4 regions of the Arthrobacter sp. SAFR-044 genome follow, and region 2 is predicted to be linked to each of the others. Evidence: predicted binding sites of a transcription regulator. Region 2 holds the regulator's gene; each other region holds the start of a gene.
What was found. The regulator Rex, encoded in region 2, represses fermentation and respiration genes when NADH is low (regulators of the CRP and FNR family bind a similar motif). The targets are predictions, from matches to a motif close to CTTGTGAANNNNTTCACAAG.

Region 1: a site for Rex is predicted at 1,371-1,390, ahead of araB (ribulokinase). Genes of this name have one in related genera too.
Region 3: a site for Rex is predicted at 1,455-1,474, ahead of ACR65J_RS07400 (glyceraldehyde-3-phosphate dehydrogenase). Genes of this name have one in related genera too.
Region 4: a site for Rex is predicted at 1,626-1,645, ahead of benA (benzoate 1,2-dioxygenase large subunit). Genes of this name have one in related genera too.

What each region holds. Positions count from the first base shown of each region.
Region 1 is NZ_JBPFDN010000022.1:18,429-23,446, forward strand. Features, by position in the region: gene mmsA (multiple monosaccharide ABC transporter ATP-binding protein) at 1-28, opposite strand, end outside; gene chvE (multiple monosaccharide ABC transporter substrate-binding protein) at 137-1,264, opposite strand; gene araB (ribulokinase) at 1,533-3,305, shown strand; gene ACR65J_RS20685 (L-ribulose-5-phosphate 4-epimerase) at 3,302-4,030, shown strand; gene araA (L-arabinose isomerase) at 4,060-5,018, shown strand, end outside.
Region 2 is NZ_JBPFDN010000006.1:113,037-118,054, reverse strand. Features, by position in the region: gene ACR65J_RS11120 (histidine phosphatase family protein) at 1-81, opposite strand, end outside; gene ACR65J_RS11115 (YceI family protein) at 299-847, shown strand; gene ACR65J_RS11110 (ABC transporter permease family protein) at 1,086-1,913, shown strand; gene ACR65J_RS11105 (redox-sensing transcriptional repressor Rex) at 1,985-2,689, opposite strand; gene ACR65J_RS11100 (glutaredoxin family protein) at 2,700-2,954, opposite strand; gene ACR65J_RS11095 (HAD family hydrolase) at 3,033-3,851, shown strand; gene ACR65J_RS11090 (30S ribosomal protein bS22) at 3,976-4,074, opposite strand; gene ACR65J_RS11085 (helix-turn-helix domain-containing protein) at 4,226-4,438, opposite strand; gene ACR65J_RS11080 (3-deoxy-7-phosphoheptulonate synthase) at 4,593-5,018, opposite strand, start outside.
Region 3 is NZ_JBPFDN010000004.1:7,812-12,829, reverse strand. Features, by position in the region: gene ACR65J_RS07400 (glyceraldehyde-3-phosphate dehydrogenase) at 1-1,239, opposite strand, end outside; gene ACR65J_RS07395 (TspO/MBR family protein) at 1,511-2,044, opposite strand; RNA gene rnpB (RNase P RNA component class A) at 2,089-2,476, opposite strand; gene ACR65J_RS07385 (YaaA family protein) at 2,535-3,299, shown strand; gene ACR65J_RS07380 (zinc ribbon domain-containing protein) at 3,327-4,064, opposite strand; gene ACR65J_RS07375 (Nif3-like dinuclear metal center hexameric protein) at 4,126-5,018, opposite strand, start outside.
Region 4 is NZ_JBPFDN010000003.1:94,114-99,131, forward strand. Features, by position in the region: gene ACR65J_RS05505 (benzoate/H(+) symporter BenE family transporter) at 1-439, opposite strand, end outside; gene catA (catechol 1,2-dioxygenase) at 531-1,412, opposite strand; gene benA (benzoate 1,2-dioxygenase large subunit) at 1,740-3,125, shown strand; gene benB (benzoate 1,2-dioxygenase small subunit) at 3,161-3,697, shown strand; gene benC (benzoate 1,2-dioxygenase electron transfer component BenC) at 3,821-5,018, shown strand, end outside.

The DNA.
Region 1 (5,018 bases), on a different contig from region 2:
CTCGCATTTGAAGAATGGGTGTGTTCATCGTCAATTCCCACTGACTGGTCGAAGCTGGGCCTTCCTGCTGCTGCAGGAGGCGGCGGGAGGGGGCTGCGGCCGGACTCGCGGCCCGGCCACAGCCCCCGGACGCTGACTACTTGACGTCGGCGTCGGTGTAGTAGCCCGAGTCGATCAGTTCCTTCTTGTAGTTGTCCTTGGTGATGATCACGGACTTCAGCAGGAAGGCCGGGACAACCTTGACCTTGTTGTTGTAGGTCTTGGTGTCGTTGGTTTCCGCTTCCTGGCCCTTGAGGACGGCGTCGACCATCTTGACGGCCTGGGCGCCGAGCTGGCGGGTGTCCTTGAAGATGGTGGAGTACTGCTCACCGGCGATGATGGACTTCACGGAACCCTTTTCGGCGTCCTGGCCGGTCACCACGGGCAGGCTTCCCTTGGCGTAGCCGCCGGTGCTGGTGAGGGCCGAGATGATGCCGATGGAGAGGCCGTCATACGGGGACAGGACACCGTTCAGCTTGGTGCCGGAGCTGTAGGCGGAGGTGATGATGTCCTCCATGCGCTTCTGGGCCACGGGTGCCTGCCAGCGAAGGATCGCTGCCTGCTCAAACTTGGTCTGGCCGCTGGGGACCTTCAGGGTGCCTGCATCCAGGTACGGCTTGAGCGTGTCCATGGCGCCGGTCCAGAAGAAGTTGGCGTTGTTGTCGTCGGGGCTGCCGGCGAAGAGCTCGATGTTGAAGGGGCCCTTGCCGTCCACCTTCTTGCCGGTGGCATCGACGAGGCCCAGCCCGGTCAGCAGCGAGGTGGCCTGCTGGACACCCACGGTGTAGTTGTCGAACGTGGTGTAGTAGTCGACGTTCGGGGTGCCGTTGATGAGGCGGTCGTACGCGATGACCTTGACGTTCTGCTCCTTGGCCTTGGCCAGGACGTCAGTCAGGGTGGTGCCGTCAATGGCGGCGATGATCAGGGCCTTGGCGCCCTTGGTCAGCATGTTCTCGATCTGCGAAACCTGGGTGGGGATATCGTCATTGGCGAACTGGAGGTCCGTCTTGTAGCCGAGGTCCTTCAGGGACTTCTCCACGTTCGCTCCGTCAGCGATCCACCGTTCGGACGTCTGCGTGGGCATCGAAATGCCTACCAGCGAATCGCTGGGCTTGGCGGCACTGCTGGATTCGCTGGCCCCGCCACGGGAGCCGCAACCGGTGGCGCCCACCGTCAGGGCGAGGACAAGGGCCACCGCGCCCATCAGTTTTTTGATTCTCACCATTTTCTCCTTCCGCGGCAGCACTGCCGCGAAGTGTTGGTGGACCGGGCAGCACCGCTGCTCCCTGGTCCTGGCCACATTGTTGATGTGTCGGTTCAATATAGACCCATTTGTGAACGCTAACAAGAGTGCGCGACGGGAATTTCGAAAACCTTTCGGGTTCATTGACTTCTGGTTTGTTAGCGTTCACACTTGCTGCAGCACGTAGCTCCACCCTGACCCCTACAAAACCCGGTAACGAGGCCCATGCCTCCCGGACGGAGGCAACCCCATGCCAGATGCGCTGTTCACTTCCAGCTCCGAGTCCCGCCATGACCATTGCGTCATTGGGGTGGACTACGGAACCCTTTCAGGCCGTGCCGTGGTGGTGCGGGTCCGTGACGGCAAGGAACTTGGGAGTGCGGTCCATGAGTATCCGCACGCAGTGGTTACCGATGCCCTGCCCAAGGACCCAGCGGGCGCAGGATCCGACGGACAAGCCGCAAGGCTTCCCGGGGAATGGGCGCTGCAGGTGCCCAACGACTACCGGGAGGTCCTGCGGACCGCCGTCCCCGCCGCGGTGGCGGACGCCGGGATCGACCCTGCCGCCGTCGTCGGCATTGCCACGGATTTCACTGCCTGCACCATGGTCCCGGTCAAGGCGGACGGCACACCCCTCAACGAACTGCCCGGCTTCGCCAACCGCCCGCACGCCTACGTGAAGCTCTGGCGCCACCACGCTGCGCAGGGCCAGGCCGACCGGATCAACCGGCTTGCCGCCGAACGGGGGGAGGACTGGCTTCCCCGCTACGGGGGCCTGATCTCCTCTGAATGGGAGTTCGCCAAGGGGCTGCAGCTGCTGGAGGAGGACCCGGAGGCCTACGCCGCGATGGACCACTGGGTGGAGGCGGCGGACTGGATCGTCTGGCAGCTCTGCGGCCGGTATGTCCGCAACGCCTGCACTGCCGGCTACAAGGGCATCTACCAGGATGGCCGGTATCCTTCCGAAGAGTTCCTGGCCGCCCTGAACCCGGACTTCAAGGACTTTGTCAGCTCCAAGCTGGAGCACACCATCGGCCAGCTGGGGGACGCCGCCGGCACCCTTACGGCGGAGGCAGCGGCCTGGACCGGGCTGCCGGAGGGCATCGCGGTGGCCGTGGGAAACGTTGACGCCCATGTCACGGCCCCGGCCGCGAAGGCTGTGGAATCCGGCCAGCTGGTGGCGATCATGGGCACCTCCACCTGCCACGTCATGAACGGCAGCGAGCTGCGCGAGGTGCCGGGAATGTGCGGTGCCGTGGATGGTGGAATCGTGCCGGGCCTGTGGGGTTACGAGGCCGGACAGTCAGGCGTGGGCGACATCTTCGGCTGGTTCACCAAGTACGGCGTCCCGCCCGAATATCACCAGGCTGCCAAGGACGCCGGACTGGGGATTCACGAGTACCTCACCGAACTGGCATCCCGGCAGGCCATCGGACAGCACGGCCTGATCGCGCTCGACTGGCATTCCGGCAACCGTTCGGTCCTGGTGGACCACGAGCTTTCGGGCATGGTGGTGGGCCAGACCCTGGCCACCAGGCCGGAGGATACCTACCGCGCGCTGCTGGAAGCCACAGCCTTTGGAACCCGCACCATCGTGGACGCCTTCCGCGACGCCGGGGTCCCGGTCAAGGAATTCATCGTGGCCGGCGGCCTGCTCAAGAACAGGCTCCTGATGCAGATCTATGCAGACGCCACCGGCCTGCAGCTGTCCACCATCGGCTCGGAACAAGGTCCGGCCCTGGGATCGGCCATCCACGCCGCCGTCGCAGCGGGCGAATACGCGGACATCCGTGCGGCCGCCGCGGCCATGGGCGCCGAGCCCGGGGAGGTCTACACGCCAATTCCCGAAAACGCGGCCGCCTACGAAGAACTGTTCCAGGAATACAAGGCCCTCCACGACTACTTCGGCCGGGGCGGTAACGACGTGATGCACCGGCTCAAGGCCATCCAGCGCAAAGCCGCCCAAGCGGCCCAGCCTGGCGCAGGCGCCGTGTCCGAAGCACCCGTGGGGGTGTCCGCATGACCGCCGGAACAGGCGCCGGAACCGGTCTCCTGGAAACCATTGCCCGGGTCCGGGCGGAGGTGTGCGCCCTGCACGCGGAGCTGACCCGGTACGGACTGGTGGTGTGGACCGCCGGCAACGTTTCGGCCCGCGTTCCCGGCACCGACCTCATGGTCATCAAGCCCTCCGGCGTCTCGTACCAGGACCTGACCCCGGAGCAGATGATTGTCACCGACCTGTATGGCACCCCGGTCAGGGGCACCAACCTTGGTGGGGGCGGCACGGTGGACTGGGGCAATCCCGCGCTGTCGCCGTCGTCGGACACGGCCGCGCACGCCTACGTGTACCGGCACATGCCGGAGGTGGGAGGGGTGGTGCACACGCACTCCACGTATGCCACCGCGTGGGCTGCCCGGGGAGAAGCCATTCCGTGCGTGCTGACCATGATGGGGGACGAGTTCGGCGGGTCCATCCCCGTGGGCCCGTTCGCGCTGATCGGTGACGACTCGATCGGCCACGGCATCGTGGAAACGCTGAAGAATTCCAAGTCCCCTGCGGTCCTGATGCAGAACCACGGCCCGTTCACCATCGGCAAGGACGCCCGGTCCGCCGTGAAGGCCGCTGTCATGTGCGAGGAAGTGGCCCGCACCGTGCACGTTTCCCGGCAGCTGGGCGAGCCGCTGCCCATCGGCCAGGACCACATCGACTCCCTTTACGCCCGCTACCAGAACGTTTACGGCCAATAACCGGCCCAAAACTCTTCCCAGGAGAATTCATGAGCACCGCAGCAACCACGTCCCTCGACGGCTACGAAGTCTGGTTCCTTACGGGCAGCCAGCACCTCTACGGGGAGGAAGTCCTCAAGCAGGTGGCCGCCCAATCGCAGGAGATCGCCAACCAGCTCAATGCCTCCTCGTCGGTTCCCGTGCGGATCGTGTGGAAGCCGGTCCTGACCGACTCCGATGCCATCCGGCGCACCGCGCTGGAGGCGAACTCGGATGACTCGGTCATCGGAGTGACGGCCTGGATGCACACCTTCAGCCCGGCCAAGATGTGGATCCAGGGCCTGGACCTGCTGCGCAAGCCCCTGCTGCACCTGCATACGCAGGCCAACCGCGACCTGCCGTGGGCGGACATCGATTTCGATTTCATGAACCTGAACCAGGCCGCGCACGGCGACCGCGAGTTCGGCTACATCCAGTCCCGCCTGGGCATCGCCCGGAAGACCGTCGTCGGGCACGTCTCCAACCCCGAGGTGGCACGCCAAGTGGGTTCGTGGCAGCGGGCCGCCGCCGGCTGGGCCGCCGTCCGGAGCCTGAAGCTCACCCGCTTCGGCGACAACATGCGCAACGTGGCCGTGACCGAAGGCGACAAAACCGAGGCCGAGCTGCGTTTCGGCGTCGCGGTCAACACCTGGTCCGTCAACGAGCTCGCCGATGCCGTCCACGGTGCTGCGGAGTCCGACGTCGACGCCCTGGTGGCCGAGTATGAGGACCTTTACGACGTGGTGCCGGAGCTCCGCGCAGGCGCGGCCCGGCACGACTCCCTGCGGTACGGCGCCCGGATCGAACTGGGCCTGCGGTCCTTCCTGGAAGGCAACGGCTCCGCCGCGTTCACCACCTCCTTCGAGGACCTCGGCGCCCTCCGCCAGCTTCCCGGCCTGGCCGTGCAGCGGCTCATGGCCGCCGGTTACGGGTTCGGCGCCGAAGGCGACTGGAAGACCGCCATCCTGGT
Region 2 (5,018 bases):
TTCCGGGAGCCGTCCATAGAGAACGCCGTCGGGATTGTGGACCTCGCCGTGGCGGAGCAGATGGACAGTGGCTTGGGGCATGTTTACCAGTTTCTCAAAGATGGCGTGCGATCCGAAATCTTCCGTGCGCGCTTTCTACAAAGAGTAGAACCCAAGTTTCTGAAGAAATGTTCCGAAAGCGGGAACAAAACATGCAAACGCATGTTTATACTGGATGCACCAAGTTAGTTGAGACTTCAACCGATGAAGGTTCAACCGCACGATCACAGCAGCAGCATTCACACCAAGGAGCAACATCATGGCACTTCCCGCAGACGTCACCACCGGCACCTGGACCCTGGACAACTCCCACAGCGAGATCGGCTTCACCGTCCGCCACGCGGGCATCAGCAAGGTCCGTGGCCAGTTCAAGGAAGCCGAGGCCACCCTGGACCTTGCCGAAAACGTGGCCGACTCCAAGGTCAACGCCACCATCAAGACCGCCAGCTTCGACTCCGGCGACGTTAACCGCGACGGCCACGTCCGCGGCGAAGACTTCTTCGACGTCGAGCAGTTCCCGGAAATCTCCTTCGTTTCCAACGCGATCGTCGCCAAGGGCGACGCCTACGAGCTCCAGGGCGACCTCACCATCAAGGGCGTCACCCGTCCCGTCGCCCTCGAGACCGAGCTCCACGGTGTGGCCGTCGATCCGTTCGGCAACACCCGCGCCGGCCTCACCGCCGAAACCACCATCAGCCGCAAGGACTTCGGCCTGACCTGGAACGCCGTCCTCGAGGCCGGCGGCGTGCTGGTCAGCGACAAGGTTGCCATCAACCTGGAACTGGCCTTCATCGCCCCCGCAGCATAAGTCTCCCCGTTCACGGACACCCCGGTACCAGGCCAGTCCGGCCTTGTACCGGGGTGCCGTGTTTAACAAAGGGCTCCCAACGCTCGGGTTTACCTCCCGGCCGCGGGCGTTGATCCCGCCTGAATCACCCGCAAGGCAGTCCGCCGGGGGTACGGTGGTCTTAAGCCATGCTGGGGGGAAGGCTGAGGACCGATTCCCGGCAGCCCTACCCGGATCCCGACCTGCAGAAGGAACGCCAATGAGTACTCCTCCCGTCCCGCCTCCCGCGCCCCAAGACCCCCACTCCGGCAATGGCCAGCCAGGCAGTGAGCAGTCCGGCAGCCAGCAGCCTGGACCGCAGCAGCCCCGCTACGGCCAGAACGCGCCGCAATATGGCCAGAACGCTCCCCAGTACGGTCAGAACCAGCCCCAGTACGGATCCCAGCCGCCCGCAGCGCCACAGTACGGGCAGAACGCTCCGCAGTACGGTTCCCAGTATGGCCAGAATGCACCGCAGGCCCCGGGCTACAGCCAGAACCCACCCCAGTACGGCCAGTCGCCTTATGGCCAGTCCCCTTACGCCCAGTACCCTTCAGAGCAGCCGCAGCCGGCCGGCAGCAACGGCATCCCCCAGTTGGTGAACATCTCCTTCTGGCTGCTGATCGCCTCCGCCGTAATTTTTGTCATCGCCATGCTCACCGGCCTTACCCAGCTGGATGACCCCCAGTTCCGGCAGGCCTTTGAACAGCAGGTCCAGGCCAGCGGGGCGGGGGTCACCTACGACGACATCAAGAGCGTCATCGCCGGCACGTTGGTGGTTTTCGCCATCATCGGCGCCGCCCTCTACCTGCTGGTGGCCTTCTTCATCCGCAAGGGCAAGAACTGGGCCCGCATCCTCGGAACGGTGTTTGCAGCGCTGTCCGTACTCGGCCTGTTCGGAGTTCCCACGTTCGGAACGCTGGGTACCGTCCTTGGGATCGCCGCCATCGTCCTGCTCTACCTCCCCGCCGCTGCCCCGTACTTCCGGAAGCAGCAGCCCTTCACCAACCCGTATTCCGGCGGCTTCGGCAACCCTTACGGCCGGTAACCTCCAGCTGTCCAGCGCATCGGCGGCCCGGGATGTCCAGCATCCCGGGCCGCCGCTTTTAATGCTGGCCTCTAGGCTGTCTGACCCGGCGTCTGCGCGCGCTGGGCGTGATAGGCCAGGATTTGCAGTTCCGTGGCCATGTCCACCTTACGGAGGTTGACCCCCTCCGGAACCTGCAGCATCACGGGGGCGAAGCTGAGCACGCTGTGCACGCCCGCCGCCACCACCCGGTCGCAGACACCCTGGGCCACCGCGGCCGGCAGCGCCAGCACCACCATGTTGGCCCCGGTGCGGTGCAGGACTGTTTCAAGGTCGGCCACGTCGCTCACCCGCAGCCATCCCACCTCACTGCCCACTACCATCTGGTCAGCGTCGAAGATGGCGACCACGTCGAAGCCCCGCGATTCGAAACCGCCGTAGCGTGCCAGCGCCTTGCCCAGGTTTCCGGCTCCCACAATGGCCACTTTCCAGTCATGCGTCAGTCCCAGGGCTGCCGCGATGTGGCGGCTGAGGTACTGGACCTCGTAGCCCACGCCCCTGGTGCCGTAGGACCCCACATGGGACAGGTCCTTGCGCAGCGTGGAAGAACTGACGCCGGAGGCTTCCGCCAGGGATTCGGAGGAGACGCGCTCAACTCCTTCGGACAGCATGGTGTTCAGGGCACGGAGGTACAGCGTCAGCCGGGCCACGGCGGCAGGAGGAATCTGCTTTGCCGGTGCGCCCGTGGCATCCGGAAGGCCCGGGACAGGCTGGGACGTTGAATCCAAGGACGTCACTCACATCCCCCTAATTGGCCATGGCGCGCTGCAGGACGCGTTCCAGCCGGGCCTCGTCGATCTTCCAGAAGTCGCGCTGCACCCCGTCCACCAGGACCACCGGGATTTCCTCGGCGTAGCGCTCCCGCAATTCCGGCTGGTTGTCCACCCGCTCTTCGCTCCAGGTAAGCCCCAGCGAGGCAGTGACCCGGCCGACGGCGTCGCGCGCCTCCTCGCAAAGGTGGCAGTCAGCTTTGGTGACCAGGACGACGCGGGGGGTAGCCATGGCTTAACGGTATCGCCGTTCGCGCCGTCCGGGTGACGCCGACGGCGGCCCGGGGGTGGATTGACTAGACTCAAGTCCATGCCCGAGGAGAAATACGTCGCCGTCGTCACGCGGCCGGTTGCTGCGCCGCAGCCCGGTGAAGCGGCGTTTTTCGACGTGGATAATACGCTGATGCGCGGGGCCAGCCTCTTCCACGTAGCCCGGAAGATGCACCAGCGGGGGGCTTTCACCTTGGCCCAGGCCGCCGGGTTCGCGTGGAAGCAGTTCAAGTTCGTGACGCGCGGGGAAAACATCGACGACGTCCATGCGGTGCGCGATTCGGCCCTGACGCTGGCCGCCGGAATCACCGTTGACGACATCAAGGCCCTCGGCGAGGAAGTCTATGACGAGATGATCGCGTCACGGATCTGGCCTGGCGCCAAGGCGCTGGCGGAGCAGCACCTCCGGGTGGGCCGCCGCGTATGGCTGGTGACGGCCACGCCCATCGAAGTGGCAACGGTGATCTCCACCCGGCTGGGCTTGACCGGAGCCCTGGGCACGGTGGGCGAAGTGTCGGACGGCATGTACACCGGGCGCCTGGTTGGCGACATCCTGCACGGCTCGGCCAAAGCCGTGGCCGTCCAGGCCATCGCGGACCAAGAGGATCTGGACCTCAAGCGCTGCTGGGCATACAGCGATTCCTACAATGACGTCCCGCTGCTGTCACTGGTGGGACACCCTGTGGCCATCAACCCGGACGCCAAGCTCCGCCGCCACGCCCGTGACCGGAACTGGCCTGTCTATGATTTCCGGTCCGGCCGCCGCGCTGCCACGCTGGGCCTCAAGGCGGCAACCTTCGGCGGTGCTGTGTATGGCCTCTGGAAAGGCTTCGCCCGCATCCGCGGCCCCCGCATCTAGATGGCAGTAGATGCCGTTTTGAGCGCCCAAAACGACATCTACTGCCAGCCAGTTGGGTGCCGGGTAACAGAAAAGCCCGCCGCCTGGGTAGGCGACGGGCATTTCCACGCTGTTCGAAGTATCTCTACTTCTTGTTGCGGCGCTGGTGACGAGTCTTGCGAAGCAGCTTGCGGTGCTTCTTCTTGGCCATACGCTTGCGACGCTTCTTGATAACTGAACCCACGAAAGTTCCTTACAAACTAGATGCAGTACCTGCCTGATGGGGAATGTCCGTGGACAAAGCTACGAACTGAACAACTGACAGATTCTTACAATGACGTAAAACGTTCCTTAACAGGGTACCGCCTATCGGAGGCGGCTCAGGACAGGCGGTCTCAGGCGGTCTCGGTGTGGCCGTCCACAACGGCGCCCTTAAGGTACTGCTCAACGGCGTTTTCCGGGACCCGGTAGGAGCGGCCGAACCGCACCGCCGGCATTTCGCCGGAGTGGACCAGCCGGTAAACAGTCATTTTGGAGACGCGCATGACCTCGGCTACTTCAGCCACGGTCAGGAACTTCGCGTTGGAGAAGTTCTGTTCTGCCGACATTTCCCTATTTTCCTTTGCTGACGGATGGACAACAGTGACCCCAGGTACGTGCCAATGCGGTGTTCCGATGCTGAGCCATCCACCAACCACCTAAGTAGATACTCTAGATGTTCATGTGGCAGATGTGAAAGTAGTGCCTCCCCTATTTCACCCCCTAATTCGACTGCCGCCGCTTCCGTGCCGATGCCGCCAGCTGTTCCAGGACCGATGCGGAAACGTCCCAGTCCATGCAGGCGTCGGTGACGCTTTGGCCGTACACCAGCTCCGCCCGGCCCGCGGCGTGCTCGGCAACGTCCAAGTTCTGGGCGCCGCCCACCAGGAAGCTCTCAAGCATGACACCGGCAACGGCCCGCGCCGCGGCGCCGCCGTCCTCAAGCTGCGCACCGATTTCCAGTGCAACTTCTGCCTGGCGGTGGTGGCTCTTGCCGCTGTTGGCGTGGCTGGCGTCAACGATCAGGCGGGGGTTGAGCCCCTTGCCCGCGAGTTCGGTGGAGGCCCGTTCGACGTCAGCCGCTGAGTAGTTGGGCCCCTTGCGGCCGCCGCGGAGAATGACGTGCGTGTCCGGGTTTCCTGCCGTTGC
Region 3 (5,018 bases), on a different contig from region 2:
GATCTGCTTGCGCAGGTCGGAGTGCAGCGACATTTCGCGCAGGTAGTTGTTGACCTCGTCCTTGGTGGTGCCGTTTTCAAGGGTGAGGTTCAGGATGGCCAGGGATACGTCCGGGGTGGGGACGCGGATGGAGCTGCCGGTGAGCTTGCCCAGGAGTTCGGGCAGGGCCTTTGCCACTGCTTTGGCGGCACCGGTTTCAGTGATGACCATGTTCAGTGCAGCGGAGCGGCCGCGGCGGTCGCCCTTGTGGAAGTTGTCGATCAGGTTCTGGTCGTTGGTGAAGGAGTGGACGGTTTCGACGTGGCCGTGGACCACGCCGAACTTGTCGTTGATGGCCTTCAGGACCGGGGTGATGGCGTTCGTCGTGCAGGACGCCGCGGAGACGATCTTGTCCGTGTCGGTGATGTCCCGGTGGTTGATGCCGTGGACGATGTTCTTCAGCTCACCCTTGCCCGGTGCGGTCAGCAGGACGCGGGCGACGCCCTTGCTCTGCAGGTGCTGGGACAGGCCTTCGGCGTCGCGCCAGCGGCCGGTGTTGTCCACCACCAGGGCGTTGTTGATGCCGTAGGCGGTGTAGTCGATGGTGGCGGGGTCGTTCGAGTAGATGACCTGGATCTGGACGCCGTTGGCCGTGATGGTGTTGGCGGCCTCGTCGATGCGGATGGTGCCCTCGAAGGACCCGTGGACCGAGTCGCGGCGCAGCAGGCTGGCGCGCTTGGAGAGGTCGTTGTCGGAGCCCCGTCGGACCACGATGGCACGCAGGCGCAGGCCGTGGCCGCCGCCTGCCTTTTCGATGAGGAGGCGGGCCAGGAGCCGGCCGATGCGGCCAAAGCCGTAGAGGACGACGTCGGTGCTGGTGCGGTCGTCGCCGCCGCGCTTTCCGACGATCTCGGCGAGCTCTTCGCGGAGGAATTCCTCCAGGGTGGCGCCGTTGCCTTCTTCCTTGAACTTCTGGTTCAGGCGGGCGATGTCGATCGCGGCGGCGCCAAGCTCAAGTCCGGCCAGCGTGTTCAGCAGGGGCGCCGTGTCCTCCAGGAGCAGTTCGTCCTTGCTCATCCGGCGCGCGAAGCGGTGCGCCTTGAGGATGTTCATGGTGGACTTGTTGATCAGGCTCCGGCCGTGGATGCTGGTCACCACGTTGTTTTCGCGGTACAGCCTGCCGATCACCGGGATCATGGCCTCGGCGAGGGCCTCCCGGCCCATCCACGTATCAAGACAAGAATCAGACGTCTGGCTCACAGAAATACCTTCCTCGGTTCAGCCGTGTACGTCGTCGTACACGGATGTAGGCCACCTGATGATGTCCAGGGGCACCGGCGCCTGCAGGGATGGCCCCCAGGCACCTGGATCGCGTGCAAAGAAAAACCGCCGGCTGCGGGCGCAACTTTCGGCGGTAGAACTCCTGCGTCCGGGATCCATTCTAATTTGGCGCGCTGCAGGGAGCACGCCCGCGCTGCGTGAAATCACTCACATGGCCCGGGAGGCCGCGAAGCTGCTGCGGCTGCTGCCCTCAGTTGTGGATAGCGGAGTAGAGGTTCAGGCTGGCGGAGAACACCAGCCAGGAAAAATACGGCAGCACCAGGTACCCGGCGGCGGCGTCCACCGGGCCGAACCGCAGGATCAGGAACGCCAGGGTTGCGGTGAGCGCACAGATGACCGCGAAGGCAACCCACAGGGCCACCACTCCAAGCATGGGATACATGGCGAAGAAGGTTGCCGGCCATGCTGTGTTGAGCAGCAGTTGCACCACATAGCCGGCCAGGGTAGCCCCGGACAGGCGCCCTTTGCGCCAGACCAGCCAGGCGGCCGCCGCCACGCCCGCGTACAGCACCATCCAGGTGGTGCGGAACATCCACGACGGCGGCATCCACGGCGCTTTCAGTGAGCCCGCGTACCAGCCGTTGGAGTTAAGGATGATGGGAACCGAGGCGAGTACCCAGGCCAGGGCGGACAGAGCCAGGAAACCGGCAAGGGCAATAACCTGTGAACGGATGCCGGGAATGCCCCCTGCGGGTGCGGGACGGGTTTCAGGAATAACGGGCACGATTCAGGATCCCCGACGCATAGGGTGTGGTCAAAGGCGGTTTAAGGATGGGACAGCCGATACGCCGGGTTCTGTTCTCCCCTGCCGTTACCGGAAAGGGAGCGACGGCCATCCATCTACGAGTACCGTTGCCGGCACCCTCCAGCGGCCTACCCGGACACTCGGGCGGGCAGCCCTCGAACGTGTCCTGTCTGGCCTTGCTCCGGGTGGGGTTTACCTAGCCTTCCCGGTCACCCGGGAAGCTGGTGGTCTCTTACACCACCGTTTCACCCTTACCTGCCCTTCCCGGCCGTGGCCGGAAATGCAGGCGGTCTGTTTTCTGTGGCACTGGCCTGCGGGTCACCCCGAGTGGGCGTTACCCACCACCCTGCCCTGCGGAGCCCGGACGTTCCTCGAGCCACTTGCGTGGCGCGCGGCCGTCTGGCTGTCCCATCCGGGTCCCAGTCTACCGGCGCCAACGCACCCCTTTTGCCGCCGGTAGGATCGGACGGTGCTGATTCTGCTTCCCCCTTCCGAAGGCAAGACACCCGCGCTCCGCGGCCCCGCCGTCGACTGGTCCGCCCTGGGCTTCCCGGAGCTCAACCCGTACCGGGCCAAGGTCCTTGAGGCGTTGGGAACGGTCAGCGCACATCAGGATGCCCTCGCCCTGCTGGGCGTCGGGGCGTCACTGCGCGACGACGTCGAACGCAATACGCGCCTGCACGCCGAGCCCGCGGCACCGGCGCACAGCATCTACTCAGGCGTCCTGTATGACGCGCTGGGATACCGGAGCCTGACGCCGGCCCAGCGGCGCAAGGCCGATGAATCGGTGCTGGTGGTGTCAGCCCTGTGGGGTGCCATTCGCTTCGGCGACAGCGTCCCCGCCTACCGGCTCTCCATGGCTACGGCACTGCCCGACGTCGGCCGGCTGGCTCCCTTCTGGAAGGCGCAGCTTGGCGACACCCTGGGCGCCGCAGCCCAGGGGCACCTCGTGGTGGATTGCCGGTCCAGCACGTATGCGGCGGCCTGGGCACCGCCGCCGGAACAGACCGTCTCGGTGAATGTCTTCACCGAGAGCGGCGGAGTGCGGAAAGTGGTGAGCCATTTCGCCAAGCACACCCGCGGCGAACTGGCGCGGCACCTGCTGGTTCGCCGCGGGAAAGCCCCCGCCGCGGCGTCGGACCTTTTGAAGGCTGCCCGCGAAAAGTGGCAGGCCGAGCTGGTGCCGGGGACCGCCCGCAAACCGCACGCCCTGAACATCATCCTGCCGGGCTGACCGCCCGGCAGGATGCATGCCGGCTGCTTAGGACCACTCGTCCGAGCGGACCAGGATGGCGCCGGAGTCCGGGCAGAAAACGACGTCGTCAGCCGCAGCTGCCTTGATCTCGGCGAGGTCACCGGGGCTGAGCTTCATGCCGGAGGCTTCGGACGTCCCGTGGAAGAGCCGGGCGGCACCGACTCCGCGCTTGGCCAACGTCTTTTCGTAGACCGCCACCAGGCCCGCCTCCAGGCCTTGGGCAAATTCGGTGCGCTGGCCACGAAGCCCTGCCGCTTCCGTTTCCACTTCGGCCAGGGCAGCATCAAGTTCGGCCCTGATGGTTCCAAAGGACCCCTGGATGTCATCGACAATCTGCTGCTGGGCCGCCTGCCGCTCCCGCAGCGAGTCCAGCCGCTCCATGACTTCCAGTTCCACGTCTTCAAGGTCGGAGCGCCGCTTGTTCAACGACGCGATGTCTTTTTGCAGCGCCACCAGGTCCTTGGACAGGCCGGTGCCGCTGTTGAGCCTGGCTTCGTCGCGTTCGATGCGTGCGGCGACCTGTTCGACATCGGCCTCTGCGCGCTTCAGCGCGGCCTCGGCGTCGTGCACGGCCACCTTGGCTGCGCCGAGTTCACCGTTGGCAACGGACAGGGCGGCCTCGAGGTCCTTGATGCGGGGATCGTTCTCCAGCGTGCGGCGGCGGTTGGCGAGGCCTTTCAACCGGGCGTCAAGGCCCTGCAGTTCGAGCAACTTCAACTGTTCCGCCGGTGCTGCCTTGGCCACATCTACCTCCGCTAAATCCCTTCCGGCCGGGGCCGGGCACCGAACCGGCGCTTCCTAGACTCTAGCCCGGAGTGAGGATGAAGTCCCAAGGGTCGCTGTTGGTGGTGCTCACCAGGATCTCCACGTCGTGGCCCTGGTCGGCCAGGACGTTGCCCAGGGCCGCGGCTGCGGCAGGCAGCCAGAGCCATTCGCTGGCAAAGTGCGAAACGTCCACCAGGTAGGGCCTACCGTTCAGGGCGGCCTCGCGCGCTTCCGACGCCGGGTGGTGCCGAAGGTCGGCGGTGACGTAGACGTCGGCATTGCTGGCCCGCACCTCGTTGAACAGCGAATCCCCCGCGCCGCCGCAGACCGCGATGCGCCGCACCAGGCCGTCTTTGTCGCCGGAAACACGCACGCCCCCGGCTACGGACGGAAGGATTCCGAAGACGCGCGCAGCGAAGTCACCAAGGCTCATGGCATCTGCGAGGTCACCCACGCGCCCAATGCCTTCCTCCGGCAGCCCGTTGGCCGCCACGGTCAGGGGGGCGACGTCCTGGAGTCCCAGGGCGTCAGCCAGGACATCGGAGACCCCTCCGACGGCGGAGTCCCCGTTGGTGTGCACGGTCAGCAGTGCCGTCCCCGACTCAATAAGCCGGTGCACCGCCCGGCCCTTGGCCGACGTGGCAGCCACCGACGTGACGCCCTTCAACAGCAGGGGATGGTGGGTGATGAGCAGCTCCGCTCCCCACTCAACCGCTTCCTCGATGACCTCCAGCGTGGGATCGACCGCAAACATCACCTTTGTGACGGGAGCGGAAGGGTGGCCTGCCACGAGCCCTACCTCATCCCAGTTCTCCGCCAAGGATTCCGGCCACAGCTCCTCAACCGCAAGCAGCAGTTCGGCCAGTGTGGGGGCGTCCCCGGAACCGGCCGGAGCTGGCGTGTCGGAGGAGGCTCCGCCGTCGTGATCTGCCT
Region 4 (5,018 bases), on a different contig from region 2:
TGGCGCCCAGGGCGAGGATCAGCAGGCCGGAGGTGAAGAAGGCCCCGACGACTTCGGGGAAGGCCAGGTGCTGCAGCGATGGTCCCAGGAGTACCGTGCCGGGGATGGACCAGGCGAAGCCCAGGGGCTGCCGGTAAACGAGCGACATCAGCAGCGTGGCCGCCCCGCCGGAAAAGAGAATGCCAAAAACCCAGGACGACAGCTGGCCCTGGGTCAGGCCGCCGGCCGACCCCACGGCCAGGGTGACGGCGATGGGTCCGGACGCCGCGAAAATGAGCCCGATTGCCCCGTTGGAGACATACGACAGGCCCAGGTCGCGAAGAATCCGGCGCGGACCAGCGGGCCGGACCCCCGGGCGTTCCAGAAGGGGTTCCGGCGCCGGCGCCGGCGGGGCCGACCCGACGGATGTGGCGGCCGGGTCGGGGCGGGGATGGCTCATCGGAACTCCTGGCTGGCGCGGAAAAACCGGAGGCGCTCCGAAGCATCAGCTCCGGAGCGCCTCCGTGCGGGGGTAACTCCCAGTTTGCCTGCTACTTCTTCTGGCCCTGCTTTGCCAGGACGTAGTCATAAACTACTTCCTCGCCCTTCCCGTCGGTACGGGGGCGGGGGTCCAGCATCAGTTCAGGCTTCACTGCCGAGGCGATGTCGTCCGCGTTGTGGGGGTCGCCGGGGAAGTACAGCTGCTGCGTGACCGGCTCGTAGCCCGGCGCGGATACCTTGATGTGGATGTGCGCGGGACGCCAGGCGTGCCAGCCCGCGGCGTTGATCAGCTGCCCGCAGGCGCCGTCCGTGGGGATCTGGTAGGGCGCCGGACGCATCGTGTTGATCTCGAACCGGCCGTCGTCGGAGGCCTTGACGGTGGCCCGGAACAGCCACTCGGGCATGCCCGGGGCGTACTGGGAGTAGAAGCCGGCGGCGTCCGCGTGCCAGATCTCCACCTGGGCACCCTGGATGGGGTTGCCGTCGGTGTCGGTGAACTGGCCGGTGAAGCGCAGCGGGGTGCCCTCTTCGTCGTCGCGCATTTCCACGGTGGCGGGCGTCTGGAGTTCCGGAGAGCCGGGAACGTAGTAGGGGCCCTCGATGGTGCCGACGGTGCCGGGACGGTCCTGGGAGTTCACGTCCTCAACGGTGTGTTCAAGCCAGACGTCGAGGAACAGCGGCCATTCACCGTCCGTGCCCACCTTGATCAGCCACGCTTTCAGGGCGTTGTATTCCTCGTAGGTGACCTGGTGCTCGACGACGATGTCGTTGGCGGCCTTGATCAGTGCGCCGGCCAGCAGGCTCACCCGTTCTTTGGATACATCCACGCGGGAGAGCTTGCCTGACGCAGCGAACCGCTCGGTTGCCTTGGAGCCTGCTTCGACGGCGGTGCCTTCGTTTTCAGTGCGGCTGTCCGTTGGGGTTTGGGTCATGACGATGTCCACCTTCTTCATTGAATGGGACAGGAAGGGCTCCTGCTCCCCACGCGGCCTGCGGGGCGGACGTTCCACCTGCCCTGCGCCGCACCGCGTGATCTCGGTCTCAAGCGTAAGCCGGAGATAAGGACGCTACAAATATCAACTAGGCGCCTTTTGAGTCATTATCAGTACATAAAGGCACCCTTGGTGGAACCTAGGTATTTGCCTGATGTGAGGCCAATCACGAGCGGCAAGAATTGCTGGACAACGTCCGCCGCCGAAGCCTTTTCCCGAGTGGACCTCCGCCCATCCGTCCAGCAATCTCCAATGAAGGAGCACGCCATGACCGAGAACCTGATCCATGCCCGCGAGGTCCTTGCAGACGCCGTGATCGACGACCGAGAGAACGGCGTCATCCGGGCCAAGCGCGAGATCTTCACCGACCAGGAGATCTTCGAACTCGAGATGAAGCACATCTTCGAAGGCAACTGGGTGTACCTCGCCCACGAGTCGCAGATCCCCAACGTGGGCGACTACTTCACCACCTACATCGGCCGCACCCCCGTGATGATCACCCGGGACAAGGACGGGAAGCTGAACTGCCTGGTGAACGCCTGTTCGCACCGCGGCGCCATGCTGTGCCGGCGTAAGACGGACAACCGCACCACCTTCACCTGCCCCTTCCACGGCTGGACCTTCAAGAACTCCGGCGAGCTGCTGAAGGTCAAGGACTCCCGGAACGCCGGCTACCCCGAGACCTTCAACAAGGAAGGCTCGCACGACCTCACCACGGTGGCCCGCTTCGAGTCCTACCGCGGCTTCCTGTTCGGCTCGCTGAAGGCCGACGTGCTCCCGCTCGAGGAGCACCTGGGCGATGCCACCAAGGTCATCGACTCGATTGTCGACCAGTCGCCCGAAGGCCTGGAAGTGCTGCGGGGTTCGTCCACCTACACCTACGACGGCAACTGGAAGGTCCAGGCCGAGAACGGCGCGGACGGCTACCACGTCACGGCCGTGCACTGGAACTATGCCGCCACCACCGCGCGCCGCAGCGCCGGCGACTCCGCCAATAAGACCAAGGCCATGGACGCCGGCAAGTGGGGCAAGGTCAAGGGAGGTTTCTACTCCTATGACCACGGACACCTGCTGCTGTGGCAGGAATGGACCAACCCCCAGGACCGTCCGCTCTGGGACCGCCGCGACGAGCTTGTGGCCAAGTACGGCGAGGAGATGGCGAACTTCATGATCAACATCTCCCGCAACCTGTGCCTGTACCCGAACGTCTACATCATGGACCAGTTCTCCTCGCAGATCCGCCACTTCCGGCCGATCTCCGCGGACCAGACCGAGGTGACCATCTACTGCATCGCCCCCAAGGGCGAGTCCCAGGAGAACCGTTCAAAGCGCATCCGCCAGTACGAGGACTTCTTCAACGCCACGGGCATGGCCACCCCGGACGACTTGGAGGAATTCCGCTCCTGCAACAAGACCTACTGGGCCACCAGCGCACCGTGGAACGACATGACCCGCGGCTCCACCCACGAGATCACCGGACCGGATGAGCAGGCGCAGGCCCTGGGCATGACCCGGGTGATCGCCTCCGGCGTGCGCACCGAAGACGAAGGGCTCTACCCCATCCAGCACGGGTACTGGAAGGAAGTCATGGACCGGGCCCTGGCGGAGGAAGAGGAGCGTTCCGCCCTGGAATCCGTTCCCGTCACTGCCTGAGAGAGCCCGCCGCAACCACAGAGAGCGCAGAACCCATGACCAACCTGACCCACACCGCCCCGGCCCTGAAGACCGCGGAGGAGATCGCAAACCTCGAAACCGTCCGGGCGTTCCTCTACCGGGAAGCCCGCCTGCTGGATGACCGCCAGTTCGATGAATGGCTGGAGTGCTACCACCCGGACTCCGAATTCTGGATGCCGGCCTGGGACGTGGACGACCAGCTGACGCAGGACCCCCAGAACGAGATCTCCCTGATCTACTACGACAACCGCGGCGGCATCGAGGACCGGGTGTTCCGGATCAAGACCGACAGGTCATCGGCCACTTCCCTCCCGGAGCCGCGCACGGGCCACAACATCACGGACATCGAGGTGTTGTCGAACGACGGCGGCACGGTGGAGGTGCGCTTCAACTGGTTCACCCTCTACTTCCGCTACAACACGACGGACACCTACTTCGGCACCAGCTACTACACCCTGGACCTCTCCGGCCCGCAGCCGGTGATCCTGAAGAAGAAAGTGGTCCTGAAGAACGACTACATCCACCACGTGGTGGACGTCTACATGATCTGACCTGCCCGCAGCCGGCGCCCGGGACGAACGGGCGCCGCACGGCAGCTCCCACCCCTGTGCCCGACGGGCACGCCCCAACTTTTCCCGGACGCGACGACGCGCCCGCCCAGTCAGGAGGACCCCATGGGCCACAAAGTAGCCCTCAGCTTCGAAGACGGCGTTACGAAAGTCATCAAGGTCGGCGACTATGAGACCGTCATGGACGCGGCCTACAAGGCGCGCATCAACATTCCGTCGGACTGCCGCGACGGCGCCTGCGGCACCTGCAAGGCGTTCTGCGATTCCGGCTCCTTCGACCCGGGCGACTTCATCGACGACGCCATGACGGAGGAGGAACTCGAAAAGGGCTACATGCTGACGTGCCAGGCCGTCCCGGAGTCCGACCTGGCCATCCAGATCCCGGCCACGTCCGAGTCGGCCAAGACGGCGGCCGCCACCTTCAGCTCCACCATCAAGGAGCTCAACCGGCACACGGACACCACGGTCTCTTTCACCCTTGAGGTGGACAACCGCGACGCGCTCGCCTTCCTCCCCGGGCAGTACGTCAACCTCAAGGTTCCCGGCACCGACGCCGAGCGCTCCTACTCCTTCAGCAGCGGCCCCGAGGTCCAGGACGCGTCCTTCATGGTCCGCGTGACCCCGCAGGGCGCCATGTCCGAGTACCTGCGCGACCGCGCCGCGGTAGGCGACGCCATCGAATTCACCGGCCCCTACGGATCCTTCTTCCTGCGCGAGCCGAAGCGGCCCCTGCTGCTCCTGGCCGGCGGCACCGGCCTGGCCCCGCTGCTGTCCATCCTGGAGAAGCTTTCCGAGAACCCGCCGTCCACCCCGGTCCACCTCATCTACGGGCTCACCCGCGAGGCGGACATCGTGGGCCTGGACTGGCTCCGCGCCTACGAGGCGAAGCTGCCCGGCTTCACCTGGGACTACATCGCCTCCGAGCCCGGCACCTCCGCCCCGCACACCGGCTACGTCACCCAGATCATCGAACCGAAGCACCTCAACGACGGCGACGTGGACATCTACCTCTGCGGCCCGCCGCCCATGGTCAACGCCGTCTCCAAGTGGCTGGACATCGAAGGCATCAAGCCCGCCAACTTCTACTTCGAACGTTTCGCGCCGAAGGAGACCACCGGGGGCGACGCCGAAACCGGCGCCCCCGCACCGGCCGGGAAGATCCAGGCCGAAGGCGACACCATGAGCCGCGGCGAGGCCGTGTCCTCGCTGGAGACCGGCCGGCTGGACTTCCGCAAGGAGGACAGCTTCGCCCAGCTGGACGCCCGCATGGGCCTAGAGCTTGCGGTCAGCGAACTGCTGCTGG